DNA from 3 places in the Glutamicibacter sp. Je.9.36 genome. Region 2 is predicted to be linked to each of the others. Evidence: predicted binding sites of a transcription regulator. Region 2 holds the regulator's gene; each other region holds the start of a gene.
What was found. The regulator LexA, encoded in region 2, represses DNA repair genes until DNA is damaged. The targets are predictions, from matches to a motif close to TCGAACANNTGTTCGA.
Positions count from the first base shown of each region.

Region 1: the regulator LexA is predicted to act here: its motif matches at 2,199-2,214, upstream of AAZQ98_RS03270 (DUF222 domain-containing protein).
Region 3: the regulator LexA is predicted to act here: its motif matches at 3,828-3,843, upstream of ruvA (Holliday junction branch migration protein RuvA).

Region 1 is NZ_JBCPSN010000001.1:694,046-700,956, reverse strand. Features, by position in the region: gene AAZQ98_RS03275 (LuxR C-terminal-related transcriptional regulator) at 1-317, shown strand, start outside; gene AAZQ98_RS03270 (DUF222 domain-containing protein) at 576-2,135, opposite strand; gene AAZQ98_RS03265 (hypothetical protein) at 2,280-2,780, opposite strand; gene AAZQ98_RS03260 (DUF1801 domain-containing protein) at 3,034-3,375, shown strand; gene AAZQ98_RS03255 (hypothetical protein) at 3,529-3,681, opposite strand; gene catA (catechol 1,2-dioxygenase) at 3,798-4,655, opposite strand; gene catC (muconolactone Delta-isomerase) at 4,849-5,127, opposite strand; gene AAZQ98_RS03240 (enolase C-terminal domain-like protein) at 5,140-6,261, opposite strand; gene AAZQ98_RS03235 (LysR substrate-binding domain-containing protein) at 6,242-6,911, opposite strand, start outside.
Region 2 is NZ_JBCPSN010000003.1:41,466-48,376, reverse strand. Features, by position in the region: gene AAZQ98_RS08530 (glycoside hydrolase family 76 protein) at 1-768, shown strand, start outside; gene lexA (transcriptional repressor LexA) at 825-1,544, opposite strand; gene AAZQ98_RS08520 (LysM peptidoglycan-binding domain-containing protein) at 1,803-2,156, shown strand; gene AAZQ98_RS08515 (histidinol-phosphate transaminase) at 2,238-3,344, shown strand; gene hisB (imidazoleglycerol-phosphate dehydratase HisB) at 3,367-3,987, shown strand; gene hisH (imidazole glycerol phosphate synthase subunit HisH) at 3,988-4,623, shown strand; gene AAZQ98_RS08500 (hypothetical protein) at 4,626-4,775, shown strand; gene priA (bifunctional 1-(5-phosphoribosyl)-5-((5-phosphoribosylamino)methylideneamino)imidazole-4-carboxamide isomerase/phosphoribosylanthranilate isomerase PriA) at 4,803-5,540, shown strand; gene AAZQ98_RS08490 (SseB family protein) at 5,761-6,642, shown strand; gene AAZQ98_RS08485 (MFS transporter) at 6,684-6,911, shown strand, end outside.
Region 3 is NZ_JBCPSN010000002.1:370,774-377,684, forward strand. Features, by position in the region: gene secD (protein translocase subunit SecD) at 1-1,466, opposite strand, end outside; gene yajC (preprotein translocase subunit YajC) at 1,527-1,937, opposite strand; gene ruvB (Holliday junction branch migration DNA helicase RuvB) at 2,125-3,174, opposite strand; gene ruvA (Holliday junction branch migration protein RuvA) at 3,201-3,818, opposite strand; gene ruvC (crossover junction endodeoxyribonuclease RuvC) at 3,927-4,526, opposite strand; gene AAZQ98_RS06090 (YebC/PmpR family DNA-binding transcriptional regulator) at 4,530-5,288, opposite strand; gene pdxT (pyridoxal 5'-phosphate synthase glutaminase subunit PdxT) at 5,292-5,903, opposite strand; gene AAZQ98_RS06100 (aldo/keto reductase) at 6,063-6,896, shown strand.

The DNA of each region.
Region 1 (6,911 bases), on a different contig from region 2:
TTGCGCCGTTGACCCGCGCGCTGGCGATTTTCACGCACTTCGATGCATCCGTGTACATCGACCGCTGCACTCGTGAGCTCCAGGCAAGCGGAACCGGGATGCTGCGCAGGGAGAGTGCTGACTGGTCGACGCTGACGGCGCAGGAACAAGCCGTGGCCAAGCTGGTTTGCGAAGGTGCAAGCAATCGACGTGTCGCTGAAGAGCTGTATATAGGAACCAAGACAGTGCAGTACCACCTGACCAAGATCTACACGAAGCTGTCGGTCTCAAACCGTACTGAGCTTGCTGCGCTGGCGCGTTTCGACCTTGAAGGATAGTGCCTTCCGACTGAAAAAAATTTTCATTCCCGAGGGCAGCAGAACCATGCGGAGTTCGAGTTGACCTGCGCCCTGTGACTGTAGATTTTTTTCATTCAGCACGAATCGCTTGAATCGAACGCGGCCGGGATTCTTGATTCAGGCCGCGGCCAGCAATGCAACCGGACTCAAAGCCGTTGCTCCTGCGAAGTATGGGTGGTGTGGTGGTGCTAGTGACTGAAAAAATTTGTCACTCGAAATCCAAATCAGGTACTGGCTCTAACTGGTTCCGGTTCCGGGCAGGCCCTCATCTTGGCCGAGCCCCAGTACTCGCCGCACTTCGGGGGTCAATTGCACCTCGCAGGCCGCAGCCTCCTGGGGACGTTGAGGACAACGATCGTTGACATGATCAAATTTCTCCACGTTGTCCACGCTCTCGGGAACCGTGATTGACCGCAGCCCGTGCGGAGATACCCACGTCTTGGAGCCATCCGGGCAAGCGAAGACCTTCCAGCCAAGCGCGTGCTTGTACATCTGATGCTGCTTGCACAAGAGATGGGTGTTCTGCCGGGTAGTGTGGCCGCCCTGTCCATACGCTTCGATGTGATCAATTTCCGAACGATCGGGCAGGCGGCGGCAACCGGGGAAACCGCAATGCTGGTCGCGGTAACGCAGCAAATCGCGCAACCCCTGGGAAGGTCGATATTTCTTGGGCTCCACATCAATTGCGGCTCCCGTCCACGGGTCGGTCAGAACGCGCTGGAACGACGGAGCATCCGCGGCGATTTCCAACGCTACGCCGATTGGGATCGGCCCGTAACCTTCCAAATCAGCGAGGGCGCGAGCGGGATTCACGAGCATTTCAATGGCTGGGATCGTGATGGCAACCCGTGGCTTCAGCGGCATGCCTTCCATTCCGGGCCAGCCATGCAGATACACGTCCGCAAGCACATCGGCTTCAACCTGCGTTTGCGTGCGCAGATCCTTGGAATCAGTGATCTGGGCGGCTGCCTGCTTTATCGAGTTGCGAATCGAATGGATGACATCAGCGCGGTGATGCAGCTGCAAGGTAGCCATGCCATTCTCCTCATTCCACACCTTGAGATTACGGGCTGCGAATGCGTTCTTCTGCCGGTTCTCTGCCGAATTGGGATTCATCCGGTCGTGAAAGCGACGGGCCCGCTGGTAGACAGTCTCGTCGCAGGCTGTTCTTGCCAGAGGCAGCAAATTTTCCTCCATGCGGCCGACCTGCTCCGGGGAAAGGTCTTGCGAGTATTTGACGATGTCGTGGGCGGCCTTAACGGTAATCTCACCTGCAGCGAGCGCGGCAAGGGTGGCTTTGCAGGCGTGGCGCAAGCCCTTGGCATGGAACATCCGTTTGCTGACTTTACGGACGGATTCGCGCAATGCGACAGCTGACTCAGCTACGAAATTGGAGTTGATGACCTGCTCGCTGCCACGGTCTATGCCATAGTATTCGGCACTCTTGCTGGCTTCGGCTTCTTCGTCTGGGGTGTGGGCATGCTCGGTGGCAATCAGGTCATTGAAGGACGCGCTGACCTGCTCGACTCCGTCTGCCAGCAAAACGCAGATAGCGGCTTCAGCGCTGCTCATCAGGCGTTGGAGTTTCTTCAGGCGTTCCAATGCGTCTCCGGGCCCATCCACGGGGCCCGCATTGAATAGTTCGTCGGCAACCTGCTTGATGGGTCCGAAGAACGACTGGTGCTCGCCATGGGCGTCGAGCGCTGACGCTCTGTGCGACTCCATGCGGGTGCCCGGCGGGCGCAGTGGGAGGCGATGTTCATCGTCGTGATCGTCTAGATATGCGGGAATAGTCATAGTTAACGTTCGCGCAGATTATCGACAGTATCTTCTGGTTAGAAACCAATTGTGGATAAGTTTTAGAAAGTTTATACGAATGCACTTAAGCGTGATTCTGGCGCGAAAATCGCTGGACCAGGGGAGGCAGTAATGGGTGCCGTGCTAGTTGCTAGTTGGATGCAGGGGGCGCGGCGGGCGGGTGAAGGCAGTTCGGATGCCGAGGGCTGCCATGGCTGCGAGTATGGCAAAGGCGAGGACGCTGGCCATGTACAGGGGTGCGGCTAGATCCGCGGCGGCATCGGCGTTCCAATCGGCAAAGGTGTCGCCCACCGAGTTCATATTGGCGAAAGAAGCGAAGAAATAAGCCGGTGCGCCTAAGGCAATGATCAGGCTCCAAGCTCCGATAGCCGCCCAGGCGGGCAGCTTGCGTCCGGCGGAAACTACCGGAACGAGCCAGGAGATGGCGAGGGCGGTTCCAATGACTGCGAAGACCCACCCTCCAGGCGTGTCGTAATTCTGGTCCATTGAGGCCATCGCGGAAATGGTTTCATCGAGGGGAAGCCTACTTGCTGCGGTCACGGCCCAATTGTTCATGAGCAGTGAGCCGTAAGCCGCGTAAGCCACGATCATGGCGAACCCGGAGATAGCTAGAAGTTTACGCATGTCAGTAGCCTAACAGTGCGCTAGTCAACTCGGTGAGATAACCAATAAGCGTATGAGTTGGACGTCCGTGCTACGTCCTTGCACGATCAAGCTGTCCTGAGGCCAGCTGCCTGTATTCCAGTGCAAGAATCCGTGAAGCAGATGCCCGTAGTCGGTAAGGTGCATTATGTGCCGATCGGGAGCCCAAAGCGATCGCGCGAACGATATCACCTGGCGCCGCAATGCAGCGCCAACCGTTAGAAGGAGACTAGGGATGATCTTCACCAAAAAAGGCGACGCCGCAGTTCTGGCCAAGCTCAGCACAGCTCCAGCACCCTATCGCGAGATTGCCGAACGGCTTCACGCCATAATCATGCAGAGCGCACCATCGCTGGAGCCGATCGTCCGCTGGGGACTTCCGTTTTACGTCCGGGATGGCAAAGACGTCTGCTACATCAAGCCTGACAAGGACTTCGTAGCTTTCGGTTTTGGAGAAGTCGTGAATCCAGCCTACGAGGAAGGCTCCCACATGCATCCAGTTGCATGGACTATCACCTCGCTGGATTCTGCAACGGAAGACAGGATCCGGGAACTGGTGACGAAGGCCGCGGGCTGATCCCGAGCAAGCTAGCTGGCCGCAAGATGAACAGTGCGCCCGCTGCAGGCAGCCGTATCGCCTGGAGTCCATCCTCAAGTGCGCCGAAGGTCCCGGCAGCGCCATTGCTGTCGGGACCTTGGGCTTTGCGTCGGTAGCGCTGGGAACAGAAGCCTAGGCGGCAAGCATCGAGATGCCTTGCTCCTCTTCTGGCATCCATCCGGTCCAGGCCCAGTGGTTCTGGGGTTCGCTGGCATCGGCAGCTCGGTGCGCGATGGATTGGGGCTGGAACTTCCCGACTGGATCGTTCAGTGTTGAAGCATTCATGCTGCACTCCCATTGGATTGGCGGGTGTTCGCCCGTTCGTCGAGGTTCCGGGTGCGGCAACGGCGGGGGTCCGGCCATGCTGCCGGGACCCCCGCCGTGTTGAGGCGCGCTGGGGCTTACTTCACAGGGTCGAGCACGAAGTCGTAGGTGACCTGCTTGCCGTTGCCCGATGCTGCTGGCTGCACGTCGAGCATCAGTTCCGGCTTCACCGCGGTGGCGATGTCGTCGTCGTTGTGCGCATCGCCCGGGAAGTACAGCTGGGCGGTGAGCAGCTCGTGGCCCTCGGCGGAGACCTTCAGGTGCAGGTGCGCTGGGCGCCACGCGTGCCAGCCGGCGGCGGCGATCAGCTGGCCGCAGGCACCGTCGGTCGGGATCTGGTACGGGGCTGGCTGCATGGTGTTGATCTGGAAGTTGCCTTCCTCGTCAGCAATGAAGGTGCCGCGCAGGTTCCACTCGGGGATGCCAGGGGCGAACTGCGAGTAGAACCCCTCTTCGTCTGCGTGCCACAGCTCGATCTTGGCGTTCTTCAGCGCCGAGCCGTCGGTCGAGCGGACCTGGCCCTGGAAGAGCAGGTTGGTGCCCTTCTCGTCCTCGCGCATCGAGATGGTGGCAGGGGTGTTCTGCGAAGGCGCTTCGGGCACGTAGTAAGGGCCTTCGATCGAGCCCTTGTTGCCTTCGCGGTGGTCGGTGGCGACCTCTTCCACCGAGTGCTCGAGCCACACGTCCAGGAACAATGGCCATTCGCCGTCGTCGCCAACCTTGATCAACCATGCCTTCAGGGCATTGAACTCGTCGTAGCTCACGCGCTCTTCGAGGATGATGTCGTTGGCGGCCTTGACGAGCTTGGAAGCAAGCATGTTCACGCGCTCGGTGGAGGTCGCGATGCTGCCGAGCTTGCCGGAGTTGCGGAAGCTGTCGGTGGCGGCGTTGCCGGACTTGGCTGCAGTTGCGTCTGCTGGAGTTTCAGTGGTCATGGTGACTCCCCTAAATTATGTGGTGTGGTGGATGCGGATCCATACTGTGACCCCCATCATCCCGGGTGATTGATATTCAATGTAGTGCAGCGTCTATGCCAAGTGAAATACTCATTTGGTGGTCATTGGAACGTTTTGAATATCAATGCTTGTGGGCTGGGACACGGAGGGAATCCGCCGGCCCGGAAAAGTCCTAGGCCAGCGAATTCGGGTGCTTGGCCAGCGCGGTGACCTTGATCTTCATGTACGGGTACATCGGGAAGCCGCTGAGGATTTCGTGCAGTTCGTCGTTGGATTCGACGTTGTACAGCGAGTGGTTCGCGTACTCGCCGACCACGCGCCAGATGCCCTGCATCTTGCCGCTGCGCTGCAGGCTTGCGGAGTACTCCTTTTCCCGGGCCTGGAAGTCAGCGACCTGCTCATTGGTCAGGTGGTCCGGGAAAACAACGTCCATACGGGCGAGGAACAACATGGGGGTTCTCCTTTAGTTCGAGGTGGAAAGCACGTGGTCCTGGCGGTAGCGCGCCAGCTTGGATTCGTCGATGGCGGCGCCCACGCCGGGCACAGTGCGCACCGGAATGCGGCCGTTGACGATCTGCAGCGGCTCGGCGAGCAGGTCATCGGCCATGTCCAGGAAATTGGACAGTTCGCCGGCGCGGCGGCTGGTGGCTTCGAAGGCCGCGCCGAAGGTCACCGTGGCCAGCGAGCCGACCTGGGTGTCGATCTGGTTGCCCATGGTGACATCCACGCCCAGCCCGGTGCACAGGCCCAGGATTTCGGTGGCTTCGGTGAAGCCCGAGCGGGCGGTCTTGATGCAGATCGCGTTCGCGCCGCCGGAGAGCAGTTCGCGCGAGGCATCGCCCGCGGTGGGCGCGGACTCATCGGCGACGATCGGGATCGGGGAGCGTTCGACCAGGCGGCGTCGGCTCATCGCTTCCTTGGCATCGCACGGCTCTTCGAGCATGGTCAGGCCCAGGCCCTCGGTCTGGCGCAGCACCTCCATGGACTCGTTCGCGCTCCAGCCGCGGTTGGCATCCAGATAGAGCTCCACGTCCTCGCCCAGCCCTTCGCGCAGCACGCGGCAGGCCTCGATGTCCAGGGCGAGCGGGCGGCGGCCGACCTTGAGCTTGAAGGTGGTGATGCCGTACTGCTCGCCGAAGCGCAGGGCCTCGTCGAGCAGCTCCTGGGCGGGCTTGAAGCCGAGCATGTGGCTCACGCGCATCGAGTCGGTGAAGCCGCCAAGCAGCTTGTGCACCGGCGTGCCCAGAGCCTGGCCGATGGCGTCCCAGACGGCGATGTCGATCGCGCCCTTGGCCACCTGGTTGTGGATGGTCCTATCCAGCACCTGGCGGATCTTGGCGCGGTCCATGATCTCCAGGCCGATCAGCTGCGGGGCGAAGACATCCTGCACGATCGCGACGATGGATTTCTGCGTCTCGCCGTAGGTGTACGGGCGCGGCGGGGCGTCGGCGGTGCCGATCACGCCTTCGTCGGTGTGCACGCGGATGAGCACGTGCTCGGCGGTGTGCACCTCGCCGCTGGCAAAGCGCAGCGGGTGGTTGTAGGGGATGGCGTAGGGGATTGTTTCAATCCGCTGGATTCGCATCGGGGTCCAGCCTTTCTAGGGGGTTGAGCAATGTGCAAAGTTCCAGGAAGTTGCGCACCAGCGCAGACTCGTTGCCGGCCTTCCAGGCGATCGCCAGGTCGACGGCCGGTGCGTTGCGCAGCGGCCGGAAGGTGATCCGGTTGCTGTGCGGCAGGTAGTGCGTGGTGGGCAGCAACCCGATGCCCAGGCCCGCGGCGACGAAGGTGAGCAGGGTGGAAGTCTCGCTGGCCACCTGCGCGATCTGCGGGGCGAAGCCCACACGGCGGCAGGAGTCCACGATGATGTTGTTCACCGCGGAGGATGGCGGGTAGCAGATGAACTTCTCGCCAGCCAGCTGTTCCAGGTCCAGCTCATCGTGGGCGGCGAGCGGGTGGCCCAGCGGCAGTGCCACGGCCAGGTGGTCGCGGTCCATCAGCATGTAGTCCACCTCGGTGCCACGCACCGGCGGGCGCAGGATGGCCAGGTCCAGGCGTCCTTCGACCAGTCCCTCGACCATCTGCGGGGTGAGCATTTCGCCCTGCACGTTCAGCTGCAGGCCCGGCATCTGCTGGGAGCTGGCTTCGATGAGCTTGGGCATGATGCGCGAGGTGGCGCTGCCGGTGGAACCCAGTCGCAGCACGCCCAGCGCGCCTTGGCCCACGGTGCGCACA
Region 2 (6,911 bases):
GGCTTATTGCGCGGCATTCGAATTCGAAACTTCGGGATCTTGCCCAACTACTTCTTCGACGACATGGCTTGGCTTGCCCTGGCCTGCGGCCGCCTGTCAGAGTTCACCCAGCTGGCGATGGGACACAGGAGCCGTCCTGCCGAGGCGGCAGTTAGGACGCTGGGACGGCAGCTCCATGCCGGCATGGATGGGGTGCTGGACGGCGGCCTGTACTGGTCCAGAAAGCGGGATTTCAAGAACACGCCAGCCAATGCGCCGGCGGCACTGTTCTTTGCCCGTACCGGGGAGAAAGAGACCGCGCGAGAGCTTCTCCAGTGGCTGGAAAAGAATCTGTTCAGCGTGGAGCGAGGACTGTATCTGGACGGACTGCGGTTGACCACGCAGGGGCACACCGTGGAACCAGCGGTCTACACCTATAACCAGGGCCTGGTTCTCGGGGCATTGCTTGAGCTTGGCGAGCCTGCTGATCTGGCTCACGCTCAAGTACTGATCGATGCCACCACGAAATCGCTGTCAACTGCTGCCGGGGTCCTCTCGTTCAACAGCGGGGGAGACGGCAACCTGTTCGCGGGGATACTCTGCCGATATCTTGCCCTCGCCGGTAATGATGTCCGCTTGGAAGCCCGGAGCCGGGAGCAGGCCAGAAGGCTGGTCATGGCAACGGCGCGCCATCTGGCTGACCAGGAACCACGCCGGCTTTCGGCGGCAATCCAACGCTGGATGATCTTCTCGGCGGCCGCTCAATTCGAGTTGAACGCCGGCCAATAGCGGGTTAAACGAGAATTGCGCTGGTGCCGAGCACCAGCGCAATGACCGTACGTATTCTAGAGAGAGCGCATCACCGAGACGACGCGTCCCATGATCGTTGCGGCATCACCCAAAATTGGTTCGTAGCGCGAGTTCTGCGGAAGCAGCCAGGTATGCCCGTCACGCTGCCGGAAAGTCTTTACCGTGGCTTCCTCATCGAGCAGGGCAGCTACGATGTCGCCGTTGTCCGCCGTCTGCTGGCGGCGGACAACTACCCAGTCGCCATCGCAAATCGCAGCGTCAACCATTGAATCGCCGGAAACCTTGAGCATGAACAGTTCGCCGTGGCCTACGAGCTGACGAGGCAACGAGAAAACATCCTCGACGGACTGTTCGGCAAGGATCGGACCGCCGGCAGCGATACGGCCAACCAGGGGAACCATGGTGGTGTCAGCGGAAGTGCTCAATTCAATGATCTTGGCGTCTTCGCTGGCATCTGGCTCGACCGGCTTCGAAACTTCGGCCTTCTCGGCGTCTTCGGCCAGCTGCAGAGGCAGCAGGATTTCCATTGCGCGCGGACGGCGTGGATCTCGACGGATATAGCCGAGCTTTTCCAGCTGGCTCAGCTGGTGGGTGACGCTCGAAAGGCTCTTGAGCCCCACTGCGTCACCAATCTCACGCATCGATGGTGGATAACCGTTCTTGCCGATTGACCGCTGGATCGTCTCCAGGATCTTCTTTTGGCGAATCGTCAGCGAACGTGCATTCGATCGGGGAGTGCGTTGTGAAGCTGACATGAGATTTTGCCTTCCCTAGCAATCATTCGAAAGTTCGTAAGTCCAAACTGTCGGCGCTAGATGGTGAGATGTTTTCATTGCTCGTCTACTTCGAAATCTTAGTAGATAAGCGAGCTTCTTTCAAAGATTTGTTCGAAAACTTCTGGACAAGTTCCGCAAACCTCTGTTAGAACAGATATACGAGGTTCGAACAAGTTTTCGAATCTATGCTTTCGAATACAAATTCGCATCACTTGAATTTCTTGAGGAGACAAAGTCATGGCAACCGTCGCACTTGACTCAAATCAGACCCAGGCACCACTGAAGATCCGCATCAACCGTCGCGGATGGGCCGTGCTTGTGGGTATGCCCATTTTCGCACTCACCATCGCCGCAGCTTTCTTCATCTCCATGTTTGCCTCTGACGCGCATGCCGCAGCCGATACTCCTGTTGGAGTCGGAACCGTTGATGTCACCGTTATTCCAGGGGATACGCTGTGGAGCCTGGCCCGGGATTACGCCACCGGTTACGACGTGACCTCGGCAGTGGGCCACATCGCCGAACTCAATGCCCTGACCGGCAGCGAAATCCAGGTCGGCGAAACCCTCTCGATTCCGGTCCTTGCCGGCTAGCTTCCCCAGCCTGCTTCGAGTTTGTTACCTGTGGCCGTAGCGGATTCACCGGCAGGCGCGCTGCACACGTAGACTTGATGCGTGAATGACCGCAGTGAACTTTTGAGTCAGCTGCCCTTGCGTGAGAATCTCCGCGGGCTATCCCCTTATGGCGCACCACAAATTGACGTGCCCATCCAGCTGAACGTCAACGAGAACACCCATCCGTTGCCACCGACAGTCGTCGATGCCATTGCCCAAGAGGTGGCCAAGGCGGCGGCAACGTTGAACAGGTATCCGGACCGCGAGTTCACCGAGCTTCGCGAACTCCTAGCCGATTACCTCGGCCACTCGCTCACCAAGGACAATATCTGGGCCGCTAACGGTTCCAATGAAATCCTGCAGCAAATCCTGCAAGCCTTTGGCGGCCCCGGCCGTGCCGTGATGAGCTTCGGCCCTACCTACTCCATGTACCCGCTGCTTGCCAGTGGTACTGACACGAAATATATCGCCGGTGAACGCGCCGCAGATTTCACCTTGTCCGCCGATTCCGCAGCCGCACAGGTTCGCGAGCACAAGCCGAACATCGTTTTCCTTTGCTCTCCGAATAACCCCACCGGCACGGCCCTTGGCCTTGACGTCATCACCGCGGTATATGAAGCCATGAGCGAGCATAACGGCATGGTGATCGTGGATGAGGCGTACGCCGAGTTCTCCTTGGCCAGCACCACCTCGGCGCTGAGCCTGCTCGAAGGCCGCCAGCGGCTGATCGTCTCGCGCACCATGTCCAAGGCTTTCGGTCTGGCCGGTGCGCGCGTAGGCTACCTGGCCGCTGCGCCAGAAGTCACCGATGCCATCCGCTTGGTGCGACTGCCGTACCACCTGTCGGCAGTGACCCAGGCAACCGCCATCGCGGCCTTGAAGAACATCGAGTTGCTGTTGGCCCAGGTCGAGGACATCAAGTCCCAGCGGGACCGCATCGTCGCGCGCCTGAAGGAACTTGGCCTCAAGCCATCGGTCTCCGACTCCAACTTCGTCTTCTTCGGTGGCGTCGAAGACCCCCACAAGATTTGGGAAGGCCTGTTGGAAGCCGGCATCATCATCCGCGACAATGGAATCCCGGGAACCTTGCGTGTTACGGCAGGAACCGAATCGGAAACCACAGCCTTCTTGGAACGACTTGCCGAACTGCTCGGCTCGCAGAAGTAATCAAAGACAAGCGAAGGAAGACATGTCTGCCGAATTGATTGGCGCACGTCGCGCCCGCATGGAACGCGTGACCAGCGAATCGTCCGTATTCGTTGAACTGGACCTCGATGGCACCGGTGTCTCTGAGATCAGCACCTCGGTGCCGTTCTACGACCACATGCTGACTGCGCTATCCAAGCATTCGCTCATCGATCTCACCGTGCGTGCCACCGGCGATACCCACATCGACGTTCACCACACCGTCGAGGACACCGCGATCACCATTGGCGAAGTACTGCGCGTGGCACTGGGCAACAAGGCCGGCATCCGCCGCTTCGGCACCTCCTACGCTCCACTGGACGAAGCCCTGTCCCGTTCGGTAGTCGATGTGTCTGGCCGGCCATACCTCGTGCACTCGGGCGAGCCTGCGGGCCAGGAATACCACCTGATCGGTGGTCACTTCACCGGTTCGATGACCCGTCACGTCTTCGAAGCCATCACTTTCCACGCACAGATCTGCGCTCACATCGAGGTGCTCTCGGGTCGCGACCCGCACCATATCGTTGAAGCGCAGTTCAAGTCCTTCGCGCGCGCCTTGCGCGAAGCGGTAGAGCGCGATGAGCGCATGGGCGACAAGATCCCATCCACGAAGGGTGCACTGTAAGTGGAAAAGAAAACAGTAGTTGTCCTGGATTATGGTTCCGGCAACGTCCGCTCCGCTGTGCGCGCTTTGGAAGCCGCCGGCGCTGAAGTGGAACTGACCGCAGATCCGAAGAAGATCGTGGCCGCCGACGGCCTGGTAGTCCCCGGTGTTGGCGCCTACGCCTCGGTCATGGAGCAGCTGGCCAAAACCGGTTCCCTGCGCTGGATCGGTCGCCGCATCGCCGGTGGCCTGCCGGTTTTGGGTATCTGCGTGGGACACCAGGTCTTCTTTGAAGAAGGCGTGGAACACGGTGTGAAAACCGAAGGCATTGGCGAATGGCCGGGCAAGGTTGAACGCCTGCAGTCGGATGTCATCCCGCACATGGGCTGGAACACGGTACGCCCGCCGGAAGGATCCAAGCTGTTCGCCGGCATCGAGGGTGAACGTTTCTACTTCGTGCACTCCTACGCTGTTCAGAAGTGGGAATTCGACGTAACCCAGCCAGCGATGACTCCGCCACAGGTGACCTGGTCGACGCACGGAACGCCCTTCGTGGCCGCCGTCGAGAACGGCCCGCTATCGGCAGTGCAGTTCCACCCGGAGAAGTCCGGGGACGCTGGCGCGCAGCTGCTTCGCAACTGGTTGGGGACGCTCTAGGCATGTGGACCCTCATTTTGGGCGTTGTCGGGGCCTTCCTGATTGGCGGAGCCATTTCGCTGAAGAGCCAGAAGGCCCATATCTCATGGATCATCGCGCTGTGGGTACTTGCAGGCCTGAGCCTGATCGCAGCCTGGTCCTTGACCTACTAATCACATTACTTCTTCACTAAGGACATCATGAGCGAGCAACCAATCCTCGAACTTTTGCCTGCAGTAGATATCGCTGGCGGACAGGCAGTGCGCCTGGTCCAGGGCGAAGCCGGTTCCGAGACCGGATACGGCGACCCGCTGGAAGCTGCGCTCTCCTGGCAGAACGCCGGCGCTGAATGGCTGCACCTGGTCGACCTGGACGCAGCCTTTGACCGTGGCAGCAATGTTGAGATTGTCCAGCGCATTGCCAAGGAACTGGATATCAAGGTCGAGCTCTCCGGCGGTATCCGCGATGACGCTTCACTTGACCGGGCCCTGGAATTCGGCGCTACCCGCGTCAACCTCGGAACCGCCGCGCTGGAGAACCCGGAATGGACCAAGCAGGCCATTGCCCGCCACGGCGACAAGATCGCCGTGGGCATGGACGTGCGCGGAACCACCTTGTCCGGCCACGGCTGGACCAAGGACGGAGGCGACCTGTGGGATGTTCTGGCCCGCCTCGAAGATGCCGGATGCGCCCGATACGTCGTCACCGACGTGACCAAGGACGGCACCCTGCGCGGACCGAACGTTGAACTATTGCGCGAAATCGCTGCCAAGACCAGCAAGCCGATTGTCGCCTCGGGCGGCATCTCCTCGCTCGAAGATCTCCGGGTCTTGCGCGAGCTGGTTCCAGAAGGCATCGAAGGAGCCATCATGGGCAAGGCGCTGTACTCGGGCCAATTCACCTTGCAAGAAGCGCTCGATGTAGCAGGTCGCCGCTAGGCCCCATGCTGCAGCAGGGAAAGACGATTCAGAAGCTCGCGCTTTTGAATCGTCTTTTTTATTCGTGAAAGCGGATCCCTGTCTTTCCCTCCTCGGGCCCGCGACTGCGCGCAGGTGCTGGGAAAGAAATCTGAAATCATCGGATAGGGGTGTCCAAGCTCATGACTGCAGTTTTGAAACTTCCCTCCAACAACCCCGAAACCACCGATAGCATGGAGCTATGAGTACCGAGCAACCTGAATCTGCACCCAAACGCCACCTGCCGGGACATATTGTCGCTGCACTGGCGCAGGCAGGCTCTAGCACCGACTCTGCCGGTCAGGACTGGGAAGGCCGGGACCTGAGCGGTGAAGGCAACCCCCTGCATAATTTCGACAAGGACGACGGCAAGCCCGACGCCAACGTCGTTGCCGCACTGGCGGCCTTGCGCGATGGCAGCGCAGGGGAGGGCGAGGTGCACAAATCCTTGTCCGAAGCACGCGTTTTCGTTGCGGTGGTAGCCCAGCTCGGCGAAGAAGCCATGACGGAACACGGCTTCGCATCCGACAAGGAAGCCGATATGGCGCTGGTGAAGATCAAGGCTCCAGATGGCCGCATGGCCCTGCCGATCTTCACGACCGTCGAACGATTGCAGGCTTGGCACAAGGAAGCTCGACCAGTGGCGGTTTACGCCCCGCGGGCGGCCCTCTCGGCAGTCAGCGAGGAATGCCAGCTGCTGGTGCTCGATCCCGGAGGCGAATTCACCTTCGTGCTTCGACGACCGGGGGTCTGGAACCTGGCCAAGCAGATCGACTGGATTCCGAGCTATCAGAACCAGCAGGTCGCCAACCTGGTGCAGGATGCAACCGAAGGCTTTGGCCAGTTGCAGACCGTCAAGGTTGCCCCGGGCAGGGGAGTCGGCTCACGCAGCAAGGACGGGCAAGTGGTCCTTGGCGGAGGTCCCGGACCGGAACTGAACTTGCAGTTTGTTTTTGCTCCCGGAACGAGCGAGAACGACGCTCGCGAGACGACTCGCGCAATCCACGGACGTTTGTCCCAAAACACCGAATTCACTGAAGCAGTGGATTCCCTCGAACTCAGTTTGCACAGCGCGCCGAACTAAACCGGCGGGCTCCTTTCGACCAGACAAGGAACTTTCCGGGCATGAAAAGCTATTGGCAGATTTTGCGTCAACCGCAGATCTCACTTCTGTTGCTGATTGGCATGATTGCCCGACTTCCGCACTCCGCATTGAGCATGCTGCTGCTCCTGCACCTGGTGAACAACCTCGGCCAATCCTGGGTTTCGGCCGGTCTGGTCACGGCCGTCATGACCTTGGGCATCGCCATTGGCGCCCCGTGGCGCGGTGCCCGCGTAGATGTCTGGGGATTG
Region 3 (6,911 bases), on a different contig from region 2:
AGGACCAGGGTTGGATGGGTCAGTCCGTACACCACCACGAGGTCAACGATTGCGGTCAGGCCCAGGGTGAAGGCGAAGCCTCGCACGTTGCCCACGGCAACGATGTAGAGCACTACTGCAGCCAACACGTTCACGGCCTTGGAAGCCAGAATGGTCCGCTTGGCACGCTTCCAGCCGATATCCACGGCGCTTGCCAATGGCCGGCCTTCGCGCAACTCATCTCGAACACGCTCGAAGTACACGATGAACGAGTCCGCGATCAGGCCGATGGCCACGATCAAGCCAGCCACGCCCGCCAGCGACAGGCGGTAGTTCATGCCCCAGCCAAGCAGGACCAGGCAGAGGTAGGTCAGCACACCGGCGACGAGCAGCGAAGCGATGGTCACCAAGCCCAGAGCGCGGTACTGGAACAGCGAGTAGATGAACACCAGGACCAGGCCGATAACACCGGCAATGAGGCCCGCGGTCAGCTGGTCAGCACCCAGCGTTGCAGAAACCTGGCGCTCTGACTGGATGTCGAAGCTGATTGGCAGCGCGCCGTACTTCAGCTGCTCCGCCAGCGCCTGCGAGGTGTCCTGGGTGAACCCGCCGGAAATCTGCGGACGGCCATCGGAGATCACCGCATTGGTGGTTGGCGCCGAGATGGTCTCGCCATCAAGCACGATCGCGAACTGGTTCTGCGAACCCTGCAGGGCAATCAGACGCTGCGTGGTGTCGGCGAAGATCTTGGTGCCTTCGGCATTGAACTCGATCACGACAACCCATTCGCCGGTGACCGAACCATTGACGCCGCGAGCGAGCTGCGCGTATGCGTCCTTGATCTTGTCGCCGGAGATTTCCTGTGGGCCAAGGATGTACTTGACGCCCATGTCCGTATCGCAGGAGATCATTGGCTTGGCTGGGTCCGCAGCGTCCCCGCCGCGGTCCTTGAGCTCGGTTTCGCAGTCGTAGCCTTCAAACTCCTGGAAGAGCTCTGCGGTGATCCAGTTGGTGTCCGATGGGTTCTCTGGCTTGCCCTCAGGCTTGGGCAGGTCTTCCTTGGGAGTGCGATCTTCCTCAGGGGTGGCTGCGTAGCCGCCGGTGATCAGCACCGGGCGGAACTCCATGTTGGCCGAAGCCTGGATCAAATCGCGAGTGGTCTGGTCCGGGGTGCCCGGCATCGAGACCACAACGTTGCGACCGGACTGGGTGGTGATTTCCGATTCGGTTACACCGGAGCCGTCCACACGCTGGCGGATGATCTCCACCGCTTGGTCCAGCTGCTCTTGGTTGATCGCTTCGTCGCCCTGGACCCGAGGGGCCAGGATCATCTCGGTGCCGCCTTCGAGGTCGAGGGCCAGCTTCGGTCCCCATCCGGTTTTACCGTTCGCTGCACCACCCACCAACACGCCGGCTGCGATGATGAAGACGATCAGCAACCACAGCAACGCCTTGCGCGCCTGCTTAACAGGTCTGATTGATGACATCTAATGTGCTTTCTCGTTTGAGTGGCTTGGCCTTCAGGCCACCGCTATGCTGCCCGGGACTTAGGCGTTGCGCTCGTCCTTGCCCTCATCGTTCAGGCGACGCAGGGACTCTTCCGGGGTTTCGGTGGTGCTGGCGGATTCTGCTGCGCCGTCGGCCACGGCCGGGGTTGCTGCATCCTTGTCCAGGAAGGTGGCAATGGCCTGGCGGTGCAGGTTCAGCACTACGCCCGGTGCGACCTCGACCTGGACGCGATCCTCTGCGTCAACGCCGACGACGGTGCCGAAGATACCCGAGTTGGTCATCACCTTGGCGCCTGGCACGGTGTTGTTCTTCAGCTTCTCCTGCTGGGCGGCCTGCTTCTTGCGGCCACGGAACATCATGAAGATCAGCACTGCGAACAGCGCGACCATCAGGATCAGCGAAGGGTTGAAGCCGCCACCAGCGGCCTGAGCGATTACGAGGGGATTCACGTATTTACCTGCTAACGAATTGTTGCGATTTGATCTGAAGTTCTGGGATGCTGTTGCGGCTATTTCTGGCGTAATACAGCAAAGACGCCCCACCTCGCCCCGAAACGGGCATAGGTCGGGCGTCTTTAGTCTAATGCGTCACGGTGAACCGGCAGACCATTTACGCGGGCAGTGAAGTAATGCTTGCCTAATCCTCATCGTTTTCATAGCTTTGCGCACTGGCGAAGATCGCATCCTTTGGCATCGCCAAGCCCAAATGCGCCCAGGCTCCGGGCATGGCAATACGACCGCGCGGGGTCCGGCCCATCAGCCCTTCACGCACCAGGTATGGCTCTGCGACAGTCTCGACGGTTTCGGTTTCTTCACCCACGGCGATGGCCAGGGTCGATAGCCCCACCGGTCCCCCGCCGAATTTGGTGCACAAGGCTTCGAGCACACCCCGGTCCAGGCGATCAAGGCCACGTGCATCGACCTCGTACATGTCCAAGGCGGCGGCGGCCGCTTTGGCATCGATCTCTTCGAGCTTATGCACCAGCGCCCAGTCACGCACGCGGCGCAGCAGGCGGTTGGCGATACGGGGCGTACCGCGGGAGCGTCCGGCGATCTCGGTGAACGCGGCCGAAGTGACGCTCAGATCAAGCATCATGGCCGAACGGCGCAAAACCAGTTCAAGCTCCTTGACCGCGTAGAACTCCAGATGGCCAGTGAAGCCGAAGCGGTCACGCAACGGGCCGGGCAACAGTCCGGCGCGCGTGGTTGCGCCAACGAGGGTGAAGGGCGGGAGCTCCAGTGGAATGGCCGTGGCGCCGGCGCCCTTTCCGACGATGATATCTACGCGGAAGTCTTCCATGGCCATGTAGAGCATTTCCTCGGCCGGCCGGGACATGCGGTGGATTTCATCGAGGAACAGCACCTCGCCTTCGGTCAGCGAGGAGAGGATCGCGGCCAAGTCACCGGCGTGCTGGATCGCTGGGCCGGAGGAAATGCGCAATGGCGCGTTCATCTCGGCGGCGATAATCATCGACAAGGTGGTCTTGCCCAGGCCCGGTGGGCCAGAGAGCAGAACGTGGTCCGCGGTGCGCTCGCGGATTTTCGCTGCTTCAAGCACCAGCGAGAGCTGCTGGCGCACTCGGGACTGGCCCACGAAGTCGTCGAGGTTCCGCGGGCGCAGGGCCGCTTCGATTACCCGTTCCTCGGGTTCGCTGCCGGCATTCGTGAGCCCGGTGGAGTCATTCATGATCAGTTGATCCTCTCGCAGACCGCTTAGGCGCGGGTTCCGCTGGACATGCTGCGCAGTGCAGCACGCAAGATTTCTGCGACGTTGCCGGTGGCAACGACATCTGGATCAGCCTTGGACAGCGATTTCAGGGTGCTGGTTGCATCCTTTTCGCTCCAGCCCAGGCCGGTCAGCGCCTCGATCACCTGCGGTTCCCAGACGCTCGCGTTGCCGCCGCCGGAAACCGGGGCCACTGGCGCGCCAGTCGGGATCAGCTTGCCGTTCAGTTCCAGCACGATGCGGCTCGCGCCCTTGGGGCCAATGCCCGATACCTTGGTGAAAGCGGCGGTGTCCTTGGTGTTCGCCGCGATGCGGACTTCCTCCGGAGAGTGCACCGCCAAGATGGCCAAGCCGGTGCGCGGCCCGATGCCCGATACGGAAACCAGGACCTCGAAGACATCGCGTTCCTCAGCGGTGGCGAAGCCGAAGAGGGTCATCGAATCCTCGCGGACCACCATGGAGGTGAATACCGTAGCCTCGCGTCCTGCCTGCAGGGTGGACAGCGTCCCGGGGGTGGCATTGACCAGCATCCCGAAGCCGTTAACGTCAATTACCGCGGTGTTCAGGGCTACCGCCTGCACGGTGCCGGTCAATGAGCTGATCATGCCACTCCTTGGGATATATGTTCGATCGAACCCAGTTTATCGAAGATACCTACGAATATCGATCCGCCGCGTTCCCCGGTGGGTCGAGGCCGCTGCCGTGCTGGCCGGCTAGCGGCGCACTGCGCGGCGCTTGGCCGACGCCTCGGCGGCAATCCACGCCTGCTGCGCACCGGTCAGCTGCGACGAACCACCGGCATTAGCCGCGGAGGCCGAGGCATTCGAGCCGGTGGCCGCACCGCGCCAACCGTGGGTAATCGCCAAAGCCACCGCATCAGCGGCGTCGGCAGGCTTAGGCGGTTCATCGAGCCGGCAGATCTTGGCAACCATCTTGCCGATCGCCGCCTTGGTGGCCTGTCCCGAACCGGTAACCGCCGCCTTGACCTCGGTCGGCGTGTGCAGGGCCACGGGTATTCCGCGTCGCGCTGCCGCGGTGATGACAACACCGGTGACCTGCGCGGTGCCGATGACCGTGGAGACGTTCGCCGAAGCGAACACGCGTTCCAAGGCGAGCACATCGGGCTGATGCAGATCCAGCCATTCGTCGATGGCGTTGGCGATCTTCAAGAGCCGGGCATCGAGCGGAGTGCCCGGAGGGGTGCCGGCGACGGTGACGTCCACCAGCGAAACTTGCCTGTTTGCAGCGACGTCGACCACGGCAAGACCGCAACGGGTCAGGCCGGGATCGACGCCAACAACACGTAAGGCCAAGCCTTACTGCTCTTCGTCCAGCGCGGCGCGAACCTCGTCGGACAGATCAGCGTTGGTGTAGATGCCCTGGACATCATCCAGTTCTTCCAGCGCGTCGTAGAGCTTGAGGAACTTGCGAGCTCCTTCAACGTCCAGGTCGACCTTCATCGATGGAATGAATTCCATTTCGTCGGACTCGTAGGCGATGTCCGCTTCATCCAGCGCAGCGGCCACAGCGCGCAGGTCCGAAGGGTCGCAGACGATGGCGAAGTTCTCGTCCTCGTCCATGATCTCGTCGGCACCGGCGTCCAGCACGACCATCAGCAGGTCGTCTTCGGTCAGCTCGCCCTTGGGCAGGCGGACAACGCCCTGGCGGTTGAACAGGTAGGCGACCGAACCCGGGTCGGCGATGGTGCCGCCGTTGCGGGTGATGCCCACGCGGACTTCGGAGGCCGCACGGTTCTTGTTGTCGGTCAGGCACTCGATCAGCAGGGCCGAGCCCTGCGGGCCGCGTGCTTCATAGATGATCTCGGTGTAGTCGACGACCTCGCCGGTCAGGCCAGCGCCGCGCTTGACGGCGCGGTCGATGTTGTTGATCGGCACGGAGTTCTTCTTGGCCTTGCTGACTGCAAGTTCCAGTGCCGGGTTGCCGGCCATGTCGGCGCCGCCGGCACGGGCGGCAACTTCAATGCCCTTGATGAATTTTGCGAAGGCCTTGGCGCGCTTGGCGTCGATCGCGGCCTTCTTGTGCTTGGTAGTTGCCCATTTGGAGTGGCCTGACATGCTTTAAGCGTCTCCTCGCGTGAGATTGATGAAAAATTGGTGGATAGCGGTGCTGCCGGTGACTTCCGGGTGAAAGCTGGTTGCCAACAATTTTCCCTGGCGTACTGCAACAATTCTACCCTGTTCGTGATCCGTCCCCGCTTGAACGGTGCTGATCACTTGGACGTCCGGGCCAATTTGCACGGCTTCCGGTGCGCGGATGAACACCGCCTCGAGATTTTGCCCGTTGAAGTCCAGCTGGTGCTCGAATGAGTCGATCTGGCGCCCGAACGCGTTGCGCTTGACCGTCATGTCGATGCCGCCGAAGCTTTGCTGTACCGCGCCATCTCGCGAGATTGCAGGGTTCTCGATGCGATCGGCCAGCATGATCATTCCGGCGCAGGAGCCGTAGGCTGGCATGCCTGCTGCGATGCGCTCCTTGATGGGACCAGCTAGCCCGTAGTTGCGGGACAGCCGATCAATCACCGAGGACTCGCCGCCGGGAATCACCAGCGCGTCAACCTGCTCCAAATCGACGACGGTGCGCACCATGTGCGTGCGCTGCCCGAGCCGTTCCAAAGAGGCCAGATGTTCGCGGAAATCCCCTTGCAGAGCGAGGACGCCTATTTTCGGCATGGTTCTAACCTTCATGGTGTTCAGTGGTTGGCAGCACGAAAAATGCGCCGAAATAACGTTAAACCCGAAGGCGCCGTGCGCCTGTTTTGTTTCCCGGTGTGTCGCGGATTCTTCGACGCCGCCTCCCGGCAAGGGGCGGAACTTGGTAGGTTCAAGAACATGATTGCTGATATTTCTTCCCTCGAACTTGCCGGCGGCGTGAGCATGCCCTCGATCGGTTTGGGCACGTGGCCCATGCGTGGACACGAGGCGGCTGCAGCGGTGCTGTCCGCCCTCGACGTGGGCTACCGCCGCATTGATACAGCGGAGAACTACGAGAATGAGGACGCCGTGGGCAAGGCCCTGGCACAGAGCCGGCTTCATCGCGATGAAATTTTCGTAACCACCAAGTTCAACAAGCAATGGCATTCGGCCCAAGGCGTGCGCCAGGCGTTGGAGAACTCCCTGGACCGCTTGGGTCTTGAGTATGTGGATCTGTTCTTGATCCACTGGCCCAACCCCCAGCAGAACACCTATGTCGAAGCGTTCACTGAGCTGGGCAAACTAGTAGACGAGGGCAAGATCCGGGCTGCGGGAGTCTCGAACTTCAAGCCCTGCCAGCTGCAGAACGTCCTGGATTCGGGGCTCGTGCCGGCGCTGAACCAGATCCAGGTTGATCCTGAACGGCAAAGCGTCGAATGGCAAGGTTTCAACACCGAGCATGGCGTTCGGACCGAAGCCTATTCCCCGCTGGGACGCAAGAAATCTGGATTCCTTTCACATCCTGCCCTGGTCCGGATCGCCCAAGCGCATGGGAAGAGCAGCGCGCAGGTGACCTTGCGCTGGCATGTCCAGTCCGGGCGGGCAGCGGCACCGAAATCGGCAGACCAGCGGCGGCAGAGCGAGAACCTGGACATTTTCGATTTCCAGCTCACCCAGGCGGAAATGGCCGCCATCAATGCCATGGATACTGGTGCTGGCCCCTTCACCGATTCGGATGAGTTCGGGCACTGAATTCCCGCAATACCT